Regions from separate parts of the Pseudaeromonas pectinilytica genome, predicted to be linked through region 1. Evidence: predicted binding sites of a transcription regulator. Region 1 holds the regulator's gene; the other holds the start of a gene.
What was found. The regulator MetJ, encoded in region 1, represses methionine synthesis genes. The targets are predictions, from matches to a motif close to AGANNTCTAGANNTCT.
Positions count from the first base shown of each region.

Region 2: metA (homoserine O-succinyltransferase MetA) is a predicted target of MetJ. The motif match lies at 2,543-2,558, and genes of this name have one in related genera.

Region 1 is NZ_BAAGVN010000363.1:76,391-84,537, forward strand. It holds gene ACYVG7_RS21490 (calcium:cation antiporter) at 1-817, opposite strand, end outside; gene yrfG (GMP/IMP nucleotidase) at 954-1,640, opposite strand; gene nudE (ADP compounds hydrolase NudE) at 1,742-2,305, shown strand; gene metJ (met regulon transcriptional regulator MetJ) at 2,619-2,939, opposite strand; gene metB (cystathionine gamma-synthase) at 3,108-4,274, shown strand; gene ACYVG7_RS21515 (bifunctional aspartate kinase/homoserine dehydrogenase II) at 4,296-6,728, shown strand; partial or broken gene ybaK (Cys-tRNA(Pro) deacylase) at 6,805-7,266, opposite strand; gene ppc (phosphoenolpyruvate carboxylase) at 7,417-8,147, opposite strand, start outside.
Region 2 is NZ_BAAGVN010000009.1:3,758-11,904, reverse strand. It holds gene ACYVG7_RS00590 (CinA family nicotinamide mononucleotide deamidase-related protein) at 1-1,014, opposite strand, end outside; gene ACYVG7_RS00585 (HD-GYP domain-containing protein) at 1,138-2,412, opposite strand; gene metA (homoserine O-succinyltransferase MetA) at 2,586-3,503, shown strand; gene ACYVG7_RS00575 (MGMT family protein) at 3,516-3,893, opposite strand; gene metH (methionine synthase) at 4,017-7,718, shown strand; gene ACYVG7_RS00565 (hypothetical protein) at 7,865-8,147, shown strand, end outside.

The DNA of each region.
Region 1 (8,147 bases):
CCCGAGCGGCACGAATAGCCGCCAACCCTTCTGGCAGCAGCACTATGGTGGCAATGATGACGCCAACCAGGGCGGCTGGTGCACCAATGGCTGCCACGGCCCACTCCACCCAGGGGGATACGGACTTGGCGAGCAAGACCACGGCCGCCAGACTAAGTAGCAACATACCGCAACTGATCAGGGTCATTGCATTGCTGGGCGGCGGTAGATGGCTATCTTCGAGATCGGTTTCTGCAGGCAAGAAGTAGTCGCGATGGCGAACCGCCTGGACAAAGATAAACACCAGATACAGTAGCAACGAGACAACCGCGACGAACCCTAACTGACTGGCGTTATACACGGGCCCGGCCAGCGAGGTGGTGTAGTTGGGGAGCACCAGGGTCAGGACGACGATCGCCGCCAGAGTGGCCAAGGAGGCACTGACGCCGGAGAGGCGGAAGCTCTGCTCGCCGAAGCGACTGCCGCCGACCAGCAGACACAAGCCGATGATACCGTTGAGGATGATCATCACAGAAGCGAAGACAGTATCTCGCGCCAGAGCACTGGCATCGGGGCCTCCGGCCAACATCAGGGTGACGATCAAGGCCACCTCGATGATGGTAATGGCACCGGCCAGCACCAGAGTGCCATAGGGCTCGCCAACGCGATGGGCGACGACCTCGGCATGGTGCACGGCAGCCAATACGCAGCCTAGCAGTCCGGCACCGAGAAACAGGGTGTAGAAGGCGCCTGGAGTGAATAGGGTTCCGGCCAGCAAGAGCCAACCGGCAATGGGTGCAACCAGGGTCCAGGCGGGTAATAACGGATGACTCTTCATGGTGGCTCCTATGCCAAGAGAAGGTGATGCCCAAGCGCGGGACACTGGAGCCATGATGACAGATCTTGGATGGAAGGATATCGCTTCCTCGCCATGTTTGAGTCCTGATTAGCGTGGGCTCAGTGCGCTAAGACAATCAGAGCATTGGCTTGGCGCGAGGATGAGCCAAAACTTCCGGGATCAATACGCCATAGTCGCTGATGGCGGGGATGCCGACAAACTGCTGATGAGGTTGCTGGCTGTCGGGATTGAGAATACCCAGTAGATGGGCAAGTCCGAACTGGCGGGCGGCGAGCAGGATGCGCTGGGAGTCATCAATAAACAGGGTTCGGGCCGGATCAAATTGCAGCCGCTGATGCAGGGCCTGCCAGCAGGCTTGGTGTTCCTTGGAGGTACCAAACTCATGGGTGGAATAGAGACCATCCAGATATTGATCCAGTGCCGTGCGCTGAATTTTCAGGGCCAGACTATCCGGATGAGCATTGGTAAACAAAAACAGCTGGCGGCCTGATTGGCGTAAGGCGTCGAGAAAGGGCCGCGAGTCGGCGCGCCAGCGTACTTTATCGGCAATTTCGTGTTTCAGAGCCAGAATGTCGAGCCCTAGCTGCTCACTCCAGTAATCGGTGCAGTACCAGTTAAGGGTACCTGCGACTGCGGCAAACACCGGCTCTAGTTCACGTCGGGCATCATCCAACGGCATGCCACGCTCCTGGCCCCAGCGTTCGGGTACCAGACGCTGCCAGAAGTAGTTGTCAAAATGCAGGTCAATCAGGGTGCCATCCATATCCAGCAGCACGGTATCGATCTCTTGCCAAGCGAGCATGGTGTTCCTTGTCCGACTTTGCTTACAATGGCCACCTGAAGACGGGTCCATCCACAACGGATGCCCTCGGTGGCGGAGGCGGCGATTATAGCCGAACAATGATGACGCGGGACAAGAGCAAACCCCAGATACTCAAGCAGGAGCTGGTGGCCCAGAGCCGGCTGTTCAAGGTGGAAGCACTGCACCTGCGTTTTACCAATGGCACTGAGCGCATCTATGAACGGATGCAAGGCGGCCACCGCGGCGCTGTCATGTTGGTGCCGTTATTGGATGATGACACTCTGCTACTGGTCCGCGAATATGCGGCCGGTACCCATAGTTATGAGCTGGGTTTTCCCAAAGGCGTGATCGATGCTGGTGAAAATGCGGCACAGGCAGGGAACCGGGAGTTGATGGAAGAGACCGGCTATGGTGCTCGCGAGCTGATACCGCTCAAGCAGGTCTCACTGGCCCCCGGTTTCTTTGCCAGTCGCATGGACTTGTTGCTAGCGCGAGATCTCTATCCGGAATGGCGGGAAGGTGATGAACCGGAACCCCTGGAACTGGTGTCCTGGCCATTGGCCGAGGCCGAGGTATTATTGGACGATCCCGAATTTAATGAGTCGCGTAGTGTCGCAGCGCTGATGTTGGCCCTGCGCTGGCTGCGTCAGCAGGATCTGCCTTGATTTCGGGTTGGCACACTATTATCCATATCGCGATGAAATCGCTTTCTGTCACGGTCTAGGACCGGTGGCTGACATAGACTAGCGGCATGGATCCGATGCTGTGCCCATGCGGATCAGGAAAAATCCACTGCAAAAATCTGTCTCTTTGTTTGATGTCGCGACCCTCAGGGTCGCGTTTTTTTTGCTGCGATTTTATGGTCGCGGCGGGCGCAGCATAGTCACAGCGACGTGGTAATTGCCGCACGGCAGATTGCGGCTATAAAAAAGCGACCATCCGGTCGCCTTGAGTCGTGTGCCTGATGAGCCGTTGGGCTTACTCGTCGAATTTTTCGATGGTCTTACCCAACTGGATCATGATGCGCTGGGCGGTACCCGGAATATCATCGGGTTGGTCTTTGCGCAGATCGTCATCTCCGGGCAGAGGTTGACCGGTGAAGGCGTGTAGGAAGGCTTCGCACAACAGCTCACTGTTGGTGGCGTGACGGAGATTGTTAACCTGACGGCGTGTCCGCTCATCGGTAAGGATCTTGAGTACCTTGAGCGGGATCGAGACAGTTATTTTCTTGACCTGTTCGCTCTTTTTGCCGTGTTCGGCATAGGGACTGACATAATCGCCGTTCCACTCTGTCTTCATCATGCACCCGTTATCTGGTTGTTCCGGCGCGATTTTAACCCGTATAGCCAGTAATGGCAATCCGACAGTAAAGCCATTTAGACGTCTAGAAGTGTTGACGGCTTTTGTGCTGACCGGTAAGGTGTAAGCTGCATTCAACTTCTATTTTCCAGCAGGCCAGGGGGCATCATGGCGGAGTACAAACAACAGACGCACGCAGTCAAATCTGGGATCGGCGTGGATAGTCAGTATGGTGCCGTCGTGCCACCTATCTATCTTTCTACCAACTACACCTTTGCCGGTTATGGTGAAAAGCGCCAGTTCGACTATAGCCGTTCCGGAAACCCGACCCGGGAAACTCTGGGCCAGGCTTTGGCGGCGCTGGAAGGCGGTAGTGGTGCCGTGATCACCGGTACCGGCATGGGGGCAGTCAACTTGGTGGCCGAGGCCCTGCTGCGCTGTGGGGATTTACTGATTGCGCCCCACGACTGTTATGGCGGCAGCTATCGACTCTTCCAGCATGTCGCGGCGCGCGGCAACTACCGGGTGCTGTTTGTCGATCAGGGGGATCCGGTCGCGCTGGCCGAAGCTTTGGCACAGAAACCCAAGCTGGTATGGATTGAAACCCCCTCCAATCCGTTGCTGCGAGTGGTGGATGTCACGGCTATCTGTGCAGCCGCTCATCAGGTCGGCGCTCTGGTGGCGGTGGATAACACCTTCTTGTCCCCCTTGTTGCAGCAGCCGCTGCAGTTGGGGGCCGATGTGGTGGTGCACTCCACCACCAAATACATCAATGGTCATTCCGATGTGGTGGGGGGCGCCGTGATCGCCAAGGATCCGCAACTGGTCGAACAGTTGGCCTGGTGGGGTAATTGTCTGGGCCATACCGGCGGAGCTTTTGACTCCTATCTGACGCTGCGCGGTTTGCGCACCCTGGCACCTCGTTTGCGCACCCATCAGGAGAACGCGGCTGCCATCATCAGCTACCTGCAACAGCAACCGCTGGTGCGGAAAATTTATCATCCCAGCCTGCCAAGCCACCCGGGCCATGAGATTGCCAAGCGCCAGCAACAGGGCTTCGGCGCCATGCTCAGCTTTGAGGTCGATTTCACTCTCGAACAAATGCAGTGTTTCCTGATGGCACTGGAGCTGTTCTGTCTGGCAGAATCTCTGGGCGGCGTCGAGAGTCTGGTGGCCCACCCGGCCAGCATGACCCACGCCGGTATGGATCCTGCGGCACGTCTGGTTGCCGGTATTACTGATCAGCTGCTGCGGCTGTCAGTGGGTATCGAACATGCGGATGACCTGATTGCCGATCTGGACCAAGCCTTCGAGCGGGCCAAGGCCTGCGTCTAATTTTTTGTTTCGGGGAACATAATGTCACAAGCTGCAGCGGTATCGGCGGGTCGTCAGGTTCACAAGTTTGGAGGCAGCAGTCTGGCCGATCCCAGCTGCTACCGCCGGGTCGCCGGGCTGATTGAACAGCAGGGACGCGGAGACGAGTTGATTGTGGTCTCGGCCGCCGGCAAGACCACCAACCGGCTGATCCAGCTGCTGGATGCGCCGGAGGCGGGGGAGCATGCCTTGACTGCTGTGCTGACCGCGCTGCAAACCTACCAGCAAGGCTTGATCGACGGTCTGCTGGAGGGCGAATCCCACCAGCAGTTATCAGACGCGCTACGGGACGATCTGCACACTATTTCACTCTCCCTGAGTCAGACTCCTGATCCTCTGGAGCGCAATCGCCTGCTCTCGTTCGGAGAAGTCTGGTCGGCCCGTCTGCTGGCGGCCCTGCTGGTGGAGCGGGGGAATGCCGCTACCTGGCTGGATTCCCGGCGCTTTTTGCTGGCCGAAGAGGCGGCGTTGGCCCGCGTTGCGGTTGCGGCGTCTCGCGAGCGCTTGCAGGCAATCCTCCATGAGTTGGGCGAGCAGCGCGTGGTGGTCACTGGTTTTATCGCTGCAGATGCTCAGGGGCGAACCCTGCTGTTGGGGCGCAATGGCTCCGACTACTCGGCGACCCTGCTCGGCGCTCTGGCGGGTGCCGAAGCGACTACCATCTGGAGTGATGTGGCCGGGGTTTATAGCGCGGATCCGCGTCGGGTCAAATCGGCCCATCTGCTGGAACGCCTCTCCCTGGCCGAGGCCAACGAGCTAGCGCGTCTGGGATCGCCCGTGCTGCACAGCCGCACGCTGCAACCCGTACTCGACAGCCAGCAACGGTTGGCGCTGCGCTGCAGTTATGATGCGAACGCCGGTTCAACCCAGATCTTGCGGCGCAAGTCCCTGGTCCAGGGGGCGCGGATTGTAACTTCGCTGGATCAGGTGGTGTTGCTGGAGTTGAAGGTTCTACCCCAGCAGAGCTATGCCGAGGCGATTGCCACCATCGAAGGGGCATTGGCCCAGCAGCAATTAGCCGCACTGGCCATTCATCACCAACCGGACCGTAAATTGCTGCGGCTGGCGTATACCCCGGAGACAGCGCCCAATGCCATGGCGCTGTTGCTGGAGTTGCAACAGCAGGGGCTGTTCACTGGACTCATTCAGCGCGAAGGTTACAGCCTGTTGGCGCTGGTGGGCGCCGGCGTCTGTGATCATGCCGAGCAGTGTCACCGTTTCTATCGCCTGCTGGCGGATCAGCCGCTGGAGTTTATCCAGACCAGCAAGGAGGGCTTGAGCCTGATTGCTGTGGTGCGGGAAGTGACCCTGGAGCCGCTGTTGCTGGCGTTGCATGCCACTCTGTTCCATCAGACACATCGAGCCGGGATCGTGCTGTTTGGTCGTGGCAACATCGGCAGTCAGTGGTTAAACCTCTACGCTCGTGAAAAGGCGCGCTTGGAGGCCGAGCATCATCTGGAGCTCACCCTGTACGGAGTGTTTGATTCCCGCGGCGGTATGCTGTCGGATCACGGACTGGATCCTCTGGCGATGGTGGATCACTTTCATCCGGAATCCTTCACCATGCCCGAGCTGCTGACCCTGCTCGAACAGCATAGTTTCGACGGCCTGATCCTGATCGACTTGACCGCCAGTGAAGAGCTCAGTGCTTTTTACCCGGATTTTGGTCAGCTGGGTGCCCACCTGATCACGGCCAACAAATTTGCCGGTTCGGCGCCGGTCGATTTTTATAATCGGGTCAAGCAGAGCTTCACCGATCACCAACGGCAGTGGCGTTACAATGCCACCGTCGGTGCTGGGTTACCGATCCAGAGTACCTTGCAGATGCTCTCCCACTCGGGAGACCGCATCCATGGCGTTAGCGGGATCTTCTCCGGCACCTTGAGCTGGCTGTTTCAGCAATATGATGGCTCGCGCCCCTTCTCCGAGCTGGTCGAGGAGGCCTGGCAGCACGGCTTGACTGAGCCAGATCCACGAGAGGATCTCTCGGGGCAGGATGTGCGGCGCAAGTTGTTGATCCTGGCTCGTGAAGCGGGCTTTGCCCTGGAGCCGGAGCAAATTACTTTGCAGAATCTGGTACCCAATGCCTTGCGCCGCGTCAGTCGGGAAGTGTTCATGGAGCGCTTGAGCGAGATGGATGACAGCCTGCTGGATGCCATCGAAGAGGCGCAACATCATGGCAAACTGCTGCGGTATGTGGCGCGGCTGGAGCGGGATGGCCGGGCGAGTGTCGGCCTGGAGGCGCTGGAGCCTCATCATCCATTCGTCAACCTGCGTCCCTGTGATAATATCTTCGCCATCGAGACCGACTGGTACCGTAGCAATCCGCTGATCCTGCAAGGCCCAGGCGCCGGGCGCGAAGTCACGGCCGCCGCGGTACAGGCCGATCTCTGGACTATCTGCGCAGCGATCTAGCGGCTTGGCTCGGGCACGGCTAGCCAGTGTCTCTTCTTGAGCAATAGCGGCGGCCCCTGAGGGGGCCGCCGTTTGATTATTCGCCGATTGGGGCCACGGTCGCGCCCAGCAATTGGATGAAGTCTTGGGGATTGATCTCGACCGACAGACCGCGACGACCGCCGCTGACCAGTATGGTGTCCTGGGTTAGCGCCCGAGCATCCAACAGAGTGGGAAGCTGTTTTTTCTGGGCAAATGGGCTGATACCGCCGACTTTATAACCCGTCAACCGTTCGGCATCCGTCGGCTTCATCATCTCCACCTTCTTCAGCTTGGTCGCTTTGGCGACTTCCTTGAGACTCAGCATGCAGGACACCGGGATCACCGCGGTCACCACTTGTTTATCCTGGTGCACCAGCAGGGTCTTTTAGACCTGTTCAGCGGGCAGCCCCAGCTGTGCGGCAGCATGCAGACCAAAATCCTCGAGCACTTCGCACTCGTAGCTATGGGTATTGAAGTCGATACCGGCGATTTTCAGAAAGCGGATAGCAGGGGTCATACACCTATTCTCCTTGATGATGGTTCAGGATCAGTGGAGCCATCGTGATGGCGTTTGTGATGGTTATGGTCGAGCGGATTGTGAGATAGGGTACTGCTCGGCAGCAGAAACGAAAAGGCCGGGATTGCTCCCGGCCTGTTTTCTTGCTGACTAGCCCGTATTGCGCATCCCGGCGGCGATCCCGGCGATGGTGACCATCAGCGCCTGGTCAACCTGCGGATGCAGCTCGTCCGGCGTACTCCGGGAGCGATTAAGCAGCTCCACCTGCAGCACGTTCAAGGGGTCTGTATAGGGGTTCCGCAGCTTGATGGATTCCTTGATCCATGGCTGGTCATCCAGCAGACCACCCTGCGGCCGCAAGCGCAGCACCACTTCGGTGGAGGCCTTGAGCTCGGCGCGCAGACGTTGCCCCAGCGGCCAGAGATTCTCCGGTGCCAGACGTTGGTCATAGTACTCGGAGAGCCACATATCGGCTTTGAGGAACACCATCTCCAGCATTTCCAGACGAGTGCGGAAGAATGGCCACTCCTTGCTCATCTCGATCAGCAACTCTTCCTTGCCTTCGGCCACCGCGGTATTCAGCGCAATGTGGGTTCCCAGCCAGGAGGGCAGCATCAGACGATTCTGGGTCCAGGCAAAGATCCATGGAATGGCTCGCAGGGATTCCACGCCGCCATTCGGCTTGCGCTTGGAAGGACGGGAGCCCAGCGGCAGTTTACCGAGTTCCATTTCCGGCGTGGCGGCACGGAAATAGGGCACAAAGTCCGGCTCATCACGAATGATGCTGCGGTAATGGTCGCAGGAGACTTGCGCCAGCTGTTCCATCACTTCACACCATTCTCGCTTCGGCTTCGGTGGTGGCAATAGGTTGGCTTCCAGCA
Region 2 (8,147 bases), on a different contig from region 1:
TGTCTGTGCCGCTCCGGTTTTACCATTCCATAAGGCAATCGAAATTCCATGCTCAGTTTCAGATCCAATCGCCATGGTAAGTTCTTGATTGTTATTGATCTGCCTCAACAGTAATTCGGCTCCGCCAGGTAACCAGCCCAGATGACCAATCAACTGGGGAATGGCAGGGGCGAGGGAATGCAACACCAGGCCTGCAGATCCAGATTCATAGATGTGTAGCTCCTGCCCAGCCAGCTTGTCGGCTAGCTCGCTAGGAAGATCCAGTTCATCTCGTGCCACCAAAAAAGGTGTAATGACGGCAAGTAACTGTGCCTCTGCGGTTGCGAAATCGGTCTGTTCGGCCTGCTGGCTGATCAATTTGAGCTCAATAATCGGCATGGACGAGCGGTAGCCTAGATCGATGTGCTCTGGCCAGGTTTGGGTATCCAGTCGATCACTGAGTGAGGACTCGGAGACACCAAAGGTGAAATAGCGGCGAACTTCAGTCGTGCCAGCGGCAAAATGGGTGCCTAGATCCGGCAATATTTGCTCATCGACCATTTGTTTGAATTCTGATGGCACTCCCGGAGTGAAATAGCAGCGTGCCCTGCCGATGCGCAGATGAAAACCGCAGGCGGTCCCAATCGGGTTCGGAATAAGAGTGGCGCCAGCGGGTAGCATGGCCTGTTTACGATTGCTCTCCGGCATGTCGCGCCCGCGCGAGCTGTAACGTTCAATGAGCAATTGCAGCCATTCGTCGCGGAGCTCGAGCTCCACGTCTGCAGCTAACGCAGCGGCTTCCGTAGTTTTATCATCCGAGGTTGGACCTAGTCCGCCATTCACAATCAGGATGTCAGCGACCCGTCCTCGCTCCTGTAGGATGTCGACTAGGTCATCCATCCGATCGCCAACCGTTTGTCGACGACGCACTTGCCAGCCGTGATCGAGTAATCGCTGGCATAGCCAGGCGGAGTTGGTATCTACGGTAAAGCCGGTGAGGACTTCATCACCGGTTGAAATAATTTCAATGATCATAGGTTACAAGATCCTCATGCAATCCATAGTGGCCTACTGGCTAGGCCATATGGTGGAAGGATGAGGGTATGTAATCTTGTGCCGGCTGGGAAGTGATTAATCGGTGGGGAGCCTAGTCTTTGTTTAGGCTCGGGTGGGAACATTGCTATGGTCGAAGTAAAAGCTAATCCGGGTTCGCGGATTCAGGTACTCAAACACCGGTGCCGGTAGGCGAGTCGGAGATATCACCTTGCCGATGGTCAGACCCACATCTTCCAAGTCGATGATCGGAGCCTCCTGGCGGGGAATAGCCGGGTCATAGATCAGCACGCTGGGAAACAGTAACCGCTTCGGATTGACCGACATGACCAGACCAACCTGACCATTGGAAAGCTGTACCACGCTGCCGGGTGGGTAGATGCCCAGTTGCTTGACCAGCAGGCCGATGTAATCCTTGTTGAGCTGTTTGGTGCGGTTCTTGAACAAGAACGACAGCACCACATGGGGAACCTTGGCCTTGCTCTGATCTTGGGGATGACAGAGCTCATCATATTCATCGACCACGCTGACCATCTGGGTCAGTTTATCCAGTTGTTCAGCCTTGAGGCCCTCGGGGAAGCCGGAGCCATCCAGCCGCTCATGATGATGCAGTACGACTTTCTTGGCGGTGTCGGGGCAGTCTTTGGTTAAATCAAGCAGCTCGTGACCATACCGAGTGTGCTGCTTTAACAGATTCAGTTCCGGCCGCGTCAGGGGTTCAGTCTTTCGCAGGATCTGGGTTGGAATGCGCAGCATACCGATGTCGTGGACCAGGGCGGCGAAACCGACTTGCTTCATCTCTTCTTCGGTAAAGCCGGCCTCTTTGGCCAGCAGCATGCTGAGGATGGAGACGTTGAGCGAGTGATAGTAGATGCTCTCGCCTTCTGGTGACTCCGACATCAGGTGCAGCACCATTTCATCGGTGCTGAGAAGCTGGGCAACAATGCCATCGACCAGTTCTTGTGCTTCCTTGATGGCCGTCAGTGGCCGAGTCTGCAGCTTGTTCATCAGATTGCGCAGCTGGCTGAGCGAGCGCTCAAAGGCTTTTTCGCTGCGTTGCAGATTGCGGCGGTACAGTTTGAGTTGCTCGATGCGTCGCTCTTTCTCGGCGGCTAAAGCTGCCTCGATGTCGTCCAGTGTACTTTCAGCCGTGGTTTCATTGGCTGGGGTCTCTATTTCCTGGACAGGTTTGGGTGGCATGGACGATTTGTCAGGAAACATGATGACTTGCTTCAAACCTAGCCGACGGATGAGATCAATCTCCTCCCGGCTTTTTATGGCGAAGCTGGAAAACAGAAAGGGGTGATCCTTCCAGTTGAGCGGGAGTTTGACGTAGTTACCGATCTGTAGTCGGTCGACAGAAATTTTTATACCAGTCATCTAGTTAGAGTACACATAAAACCAGCGCCTATGCCAGGCAAAGGCGTCGATGAGTCAGGAGTGCATTCTATCGATCTTGTCTCAAAATAGCTAAGAGGTGACAGCGTGCTATCGATTGGTGTAGATTTCTGGATGTCCAGACGTTTTTACTGATGTAGTACAGGAAGTGCACCATGCCTATCAAGATCCCTGACCGTTTGCCAGCCGCTGACGTGCTCGGCGCTGAGAACATCTTCGTCATGACTGAGAGTCGTGCCCTTCACCAGGATATTCGTCCATTACGGGTCCTGCTGTTGAATCTGATGCCGAAGAAGATCGAGACCGAGATCCAGCTGATGCGCATGTTGTCGAATTCGCCATTGCAAGTGCATGTCGATCTGTTGCGCATCGATGATCGCGAATCCAAGAACACTCCCAAGTCACATCTGGATACCTTTTATCACGACTTTGCTCAGGTAAAACATAATCGCTATGACGGCCTGATTATCACGGGCGCCCCCCTGGGGCTGACTCAATTTTCTGATGTGGTGTACTGGGATACCCTGGTCGAAATCATCGAATGGTCGCGTCAGCATGTCACCTCAACCCTATTTCTCTGCTGGGCGGCCCAAGCGGCGCTGAAGGTGATTTACGGTTTGGAGAAACAGACCCGTGAGGTGAAGCTCTCTGGTGTCTATGAGCACTGTCGGTTGGTCGCGCACGATCCGCTGGTGCGGGGATTTGATGATCATTTCCTGGCACCGCATTCGCGCTATGCCAATTTTGATGGCGACTTCATTCGTCAGCATACCGATTTGCAGGTCTTTGCCGAGTCCGAAGAGGCGGGGGTTTATCTGGCGGTGAGCCCAGATTGCCGTCAGGTCTATGTGACTGGACACCCGGAATATGATGCCGATACGCTGCATCAGGAGTTTGTGCGGGATACCGGAGCTGGAATTGATCCGCAGTTACCGAAGAATTATTACCGCAATGACGACCCGAATCAGCCGCCGCGAGCGACCTGGCGCAGCCATGGACACTTGCTGTTTGCCAACTGGTTGAACTATTACGTGTACCAGAATACGCCGTTTGATCTGAGCAATTTACCGTGAATGGCTGCTGAGTCACTCACCCTGCCAGCCATACCGGTTCAAGTCGATCGGAGATGCCGGGTGACAGGGGATCCCTTCTTGCTGCAGGCGTCCCTGTTGTCGCTGGTAGTCTTGGTCCCGTAACGAGATGGTTCCAAACCGATTGACCACCCGATGCCAGGGTAAGCGTGTATCCTCAGGCAGTCGACACAGAATGCCGCCGACTTGACGAGCGGCACGGGGGGAACCCGCCAGGCGAGCGACTGTGCCATAGGTCGCGACCCGGCCATAAGGAATAGCCGCTATCACCTGATAGACGCGCTGGGTAAAATTGGTTGTGATCTCTTCCTGTCTGGGAGGAGTGATGACAGACGAGTCGAGCATGGCGTGGGCCCTACAGTTTTTTGCCATACTGCCAGCCCCTCCGGTACTCGTCCAGTCAACAGCCGGATGATGATTTCGCCTTTGGGGGCTCTTGCCCGCAAGGGCCCAAGTAGTAATGAGGACAAGCCAGTGGCAGAACATGTGCAAGGAATGCCGATCCAATCCCGACTCACCGAATGTCTGCAGGAACGTATCCTGCTGATTGATGGGGGCATGGGGACCATGATCCAGAGCTACGGGCTGAAGGAAGCAGATTATCGTGGTGAGCGTTTTGCCGCCTGGCCCAGCGATCTGAAGGGCAACAACGATCTGCTGGTGCTCTCCAAGCCCCAGGTGATCCGCGAGATCCACGAGGCCTATCTGGCTGCCGGTGCCGATATTCTCGAAACCAACAGCTTCAACGCCACCCGCATTGCGATGGCAGATTACCAGATGGAAGATCTCAGTGCCGAGATCAATCGCGAAGCGGCACGGCTGGCGCGCCAGGTGGCTGACGAATGGACGACCAAGGATCCGAGCAAGCCGCGCTTTGTCGCCGGGATCCTCGGCCCCACCAACCGTACCTGCTCCATCTCGCCGGATGTCAACGATCCTGGTGCCCGGAACGTCACCTATGACGAACTGGTCGCCGCCTATACCGAATCGACGCTGGCCCTCATTGAGGGTGGGGCTCATCTCATCATGATCGAGACCATCTTCGATACCCTGAATGCCAAGGCAGCGGTGTTTGCGGTAGAGGGCGTCTTCGATTCGTTGGGCTATCGGTTGCCGGTGATGATTTCCGGCACCATTACCGATGCCTCGGGTCGTACCCTGTCGGGGCAGACGACCGAAGCCTTCTATAACTCGCTGCGCCACGCCCGCCCGCTGTCGTTTGGTCTCAACTGTGCGTTGGGGCCTAAAGAGCTGCGGCAGTATGTGGAAGAGTTGGCGCGTATCAGCGAAACCTATGTTTCGGTGCACCCGAATGCTGGCCTGCCCAATGCCTTTGGCGGCTACGATCTGGAAGCTGACGAGATGGCGGATCATATCCGCGAGTGGGCCCAGTCCGGATTCCTGAATCTGGTCGGCGGTTGCTGCGGCACCACACCCGCTCATATCGCCGCCATGGCCAAGGCGGTGGCGGGCTGTAAGCCGCGGGCACTGCCGGATCTGCCGGTGGCTTGCCGTCTGGCGGGACTGGAGCCGGTGACCATCAGCGCCGATTCCATGTTCGTCAACGTCGGCGAACGCACCAACGTTACCGGATCGGCCAAGTTCAAGCGTCTGATCCGCGAAGAGAATTACGATGAGGCGCTGGATATCGCCCGTCAGCAGGTGGAAAGCGGCGCGCAGATCATCGACATCAATATGGATGAGGGGATGCTGGATGCCGAGGCCTGTATGGTGCGCTTCCTCAATCTCATTGCCACTGAGCCGGATATCTGCAAGGTGCCCATCATGGTCGACTCTTCCAAATGGGAAGTGATCGAAGCGGGCCTGAAGTGTATTCAAGGCAAACCGGTGGTCAACTCCATCTCCATGAAGGAGGGGGTCGACAAGTTTATCGCCCAGGCCAAACTGGTACGCCGCTATGGCGCGGCTGTCATCGTCATGGCGTTCGACGAGCAAGGTCAAGCCGATACCCGGGCGCGCAAGTTCGAGATCTGCCAGCGCGCCTATCGCATCCTGGTGGATGAGGTGGGCTTCCCGCCGGAAGACATCATCTTCGATCCCAACATCTTCGCCGTGGCGACGGGGATCGATGAGCACAACAACTATGCCATGGATTTCATCGAGGCGGTCAAGGACATCAAGCAGAACCTGCCCCATGCCATGATCTCCGGCGGTGTCTCCAACGTGTCGTTTTCGTTCCGTGGCAACGAGCCGGTGCGGGAGGCGATCCACTCGGTGTTCCTCTACTACGCCATCAAAAACGGCATGGATATGGGCATCGTCAACGCGGGTCAATTGGCCATCTACGAAGACATCCCCGCCGAGCTGAAGGCGGCGGTCGAGGATGTGGTGCGCAACACCCATGCTGGGGCCACCGAGGCGCTGCTGGCGATTGCCGAGAAGTATCGCGGTGGCGCCCAGCAGGTGGCGGATCCGCGGGATCAGGAGTGGCGCAGCTGGCCTGTGGCCAAGCGGCTGGAGCATGCGCTGGTCAAGGGCATCACCGATTTTATCGACGAGGACACCGAAGAGGCCCGTCAGGAGGCGACCCGACCCATTGAGGTGATCGAGGGGCCGCTGATGGCGGGTATGAACGTGGTCGGCGATCTGTTCGGCGCGGGGAAGATGTTCCTGCCCCAGGTCGTGAAGTCCGCCCGGGTGATGAAGCGCGCCGTAGCTTATCTGCAGCCCTATATCGAGGCCGAGAAATCCGGCAGCAGCAGCAACGGCAAGATCGTCATGGCCACGGTGAAGGGCGATGTCCATGACATCGGCAAGAATATCGTCGGCGTGGTGCTGCAGTGCAACAACTTCGAGATCATCGATCTGGGGGTCATGGTCTCCTGCGAGAAGATCTTGCAGACCGCCCGTGAGGTGAACGCCGACATGATTGGCCTCTCGGGGCTCATTACTCCCTCCCTGGACGAGATGGTGCATGTCGCCAAGGAGATGCAGCGTCAGGGCTTCACCATACCGCTGCTGATTGGCGGGGCGACCACTTCCAAGGCGCATACCGCGGTCAAGATCGAGCAGAATTACCAAGAGCCGGTGGTGTATGTCTCCAACGCCAGTCGTGCGGTAGGCGTGGCCCAGAGCCTGCTCTCCGCCGAACTCAAACCGGCTTTCGCGGCCCGTTTGGCCAAGGAGTACGACGCCGCCCGCGAGCAGCACAGCCGCAAGCAGCCACGCACCAAGGCGGTATCGCTGGCAGAGGCACGAGCTAACGCCTGGTCTTGCGATTGGGCTAGCTACCAGCCGCCCAAACCAGTCAAGCCGGGCATCCATGTGCTGCGCAACGTGCCGATTGAAACGCTGCGCCGCTACATCGACTGGACCCCCTTCTTCCTCAGTTGGGAGCTGGCAGGCAAGTATCCGCGCATCCTGGAGGATGAGGTGGTCGGTGAGGAAGCCAAACGCCTGTTTGCAGATGCCCAGGCCATGCTGGATCGGTTGAGTGGCAGCGGTGAAGTGGAAGTAACGGGCATGCTGGGGCTGTTCCCGGCCAATAGCATCGGCGATGACATTGAGGTCTATACCGACGAGAGCCGCACTCAGGTCAAGACAGTACTGCGCGGATTGCGGCAGCAGACGGACAAGGCTAGCCAGGCGCGGGATGGCAATATCTTCCCCAATTACTGCCTCTCCGATTATGTCGCCCCCAAGGCCAGTGGCGTCGCCGACTGGGTCGGAGCCTTCGCGGTGAGTGGTGGCTTTGGCGAGTCGGGGCTCGCGGAAGGGTTCAAGGCGGCGGGGGATGACTATAACGCCATTCTGGTACAAGCCGTGTGTGACCGTTTGGCAGAGGCCTTTGCCGAATACCTGCACGAGCAGGTACGCACGGATTATTGGGGCTATGCACCGGATGAGGCGCTCTCGAACGAGGATCTGATCCGCGAGAACTACCAGGGTATTCGTCCGGCGCCAGGTTATCCGGCCTGCCCCGAGCACACCGAGAAGGGCACCCTCTGGCAGCTGTTGGGGGTGGAAGAAGCCATCGGCATGCAGCTGACCGAATCCTATGCCATGTGGCCTGCGGCGGCGGTCTCCGGTTGGTACTTCAGTCATCCGGATGCCAAATACTTTGCGGTGGCGGGGCTCCAGCCTGATCAAGTGAAGGATTATGCCGAACGTAAGGGCATGACCCTTGAAGAGGCCGAGCGTTGGCTGGGCCCGAATCTGGGCTACCAGACTGAGTAACAGCGCGCGATCCGACGCAGGGCACCGAGAGGTGCCCTGCGTCGTGATGGGGAAACGGCAAACAAGCGGCACAGTCACAGCAGACGTTGCCGCCGCGTGGCACAATGGTGCAATGAGCTGGATGTGGGGATTGAAGAGGAATGGGGATGCGAGCAGTAATGGGTGCCGTGGCGTTGGCCGCTATGATATGGGCTGGCGTGGCGGCTTCGTCCGGTGAAGATGCGCAAGGGCGCGCCTATCAGCAGTTGCTGACTCAGTTTATGACGTTGTCGCAGAGTGAATCGCCATTGGCCTATATCCGGCTGGTGGCGGAACCCGTGGTTCAGGATCCCAGCGACAAGAATTTCACCGATCTGGTCGCCGTGCTCAAGCCCCATGTGCAGCAAGAGCCGCGGGCCGCTCTGCTCTATGCGGCATTGCTCAGCGCCC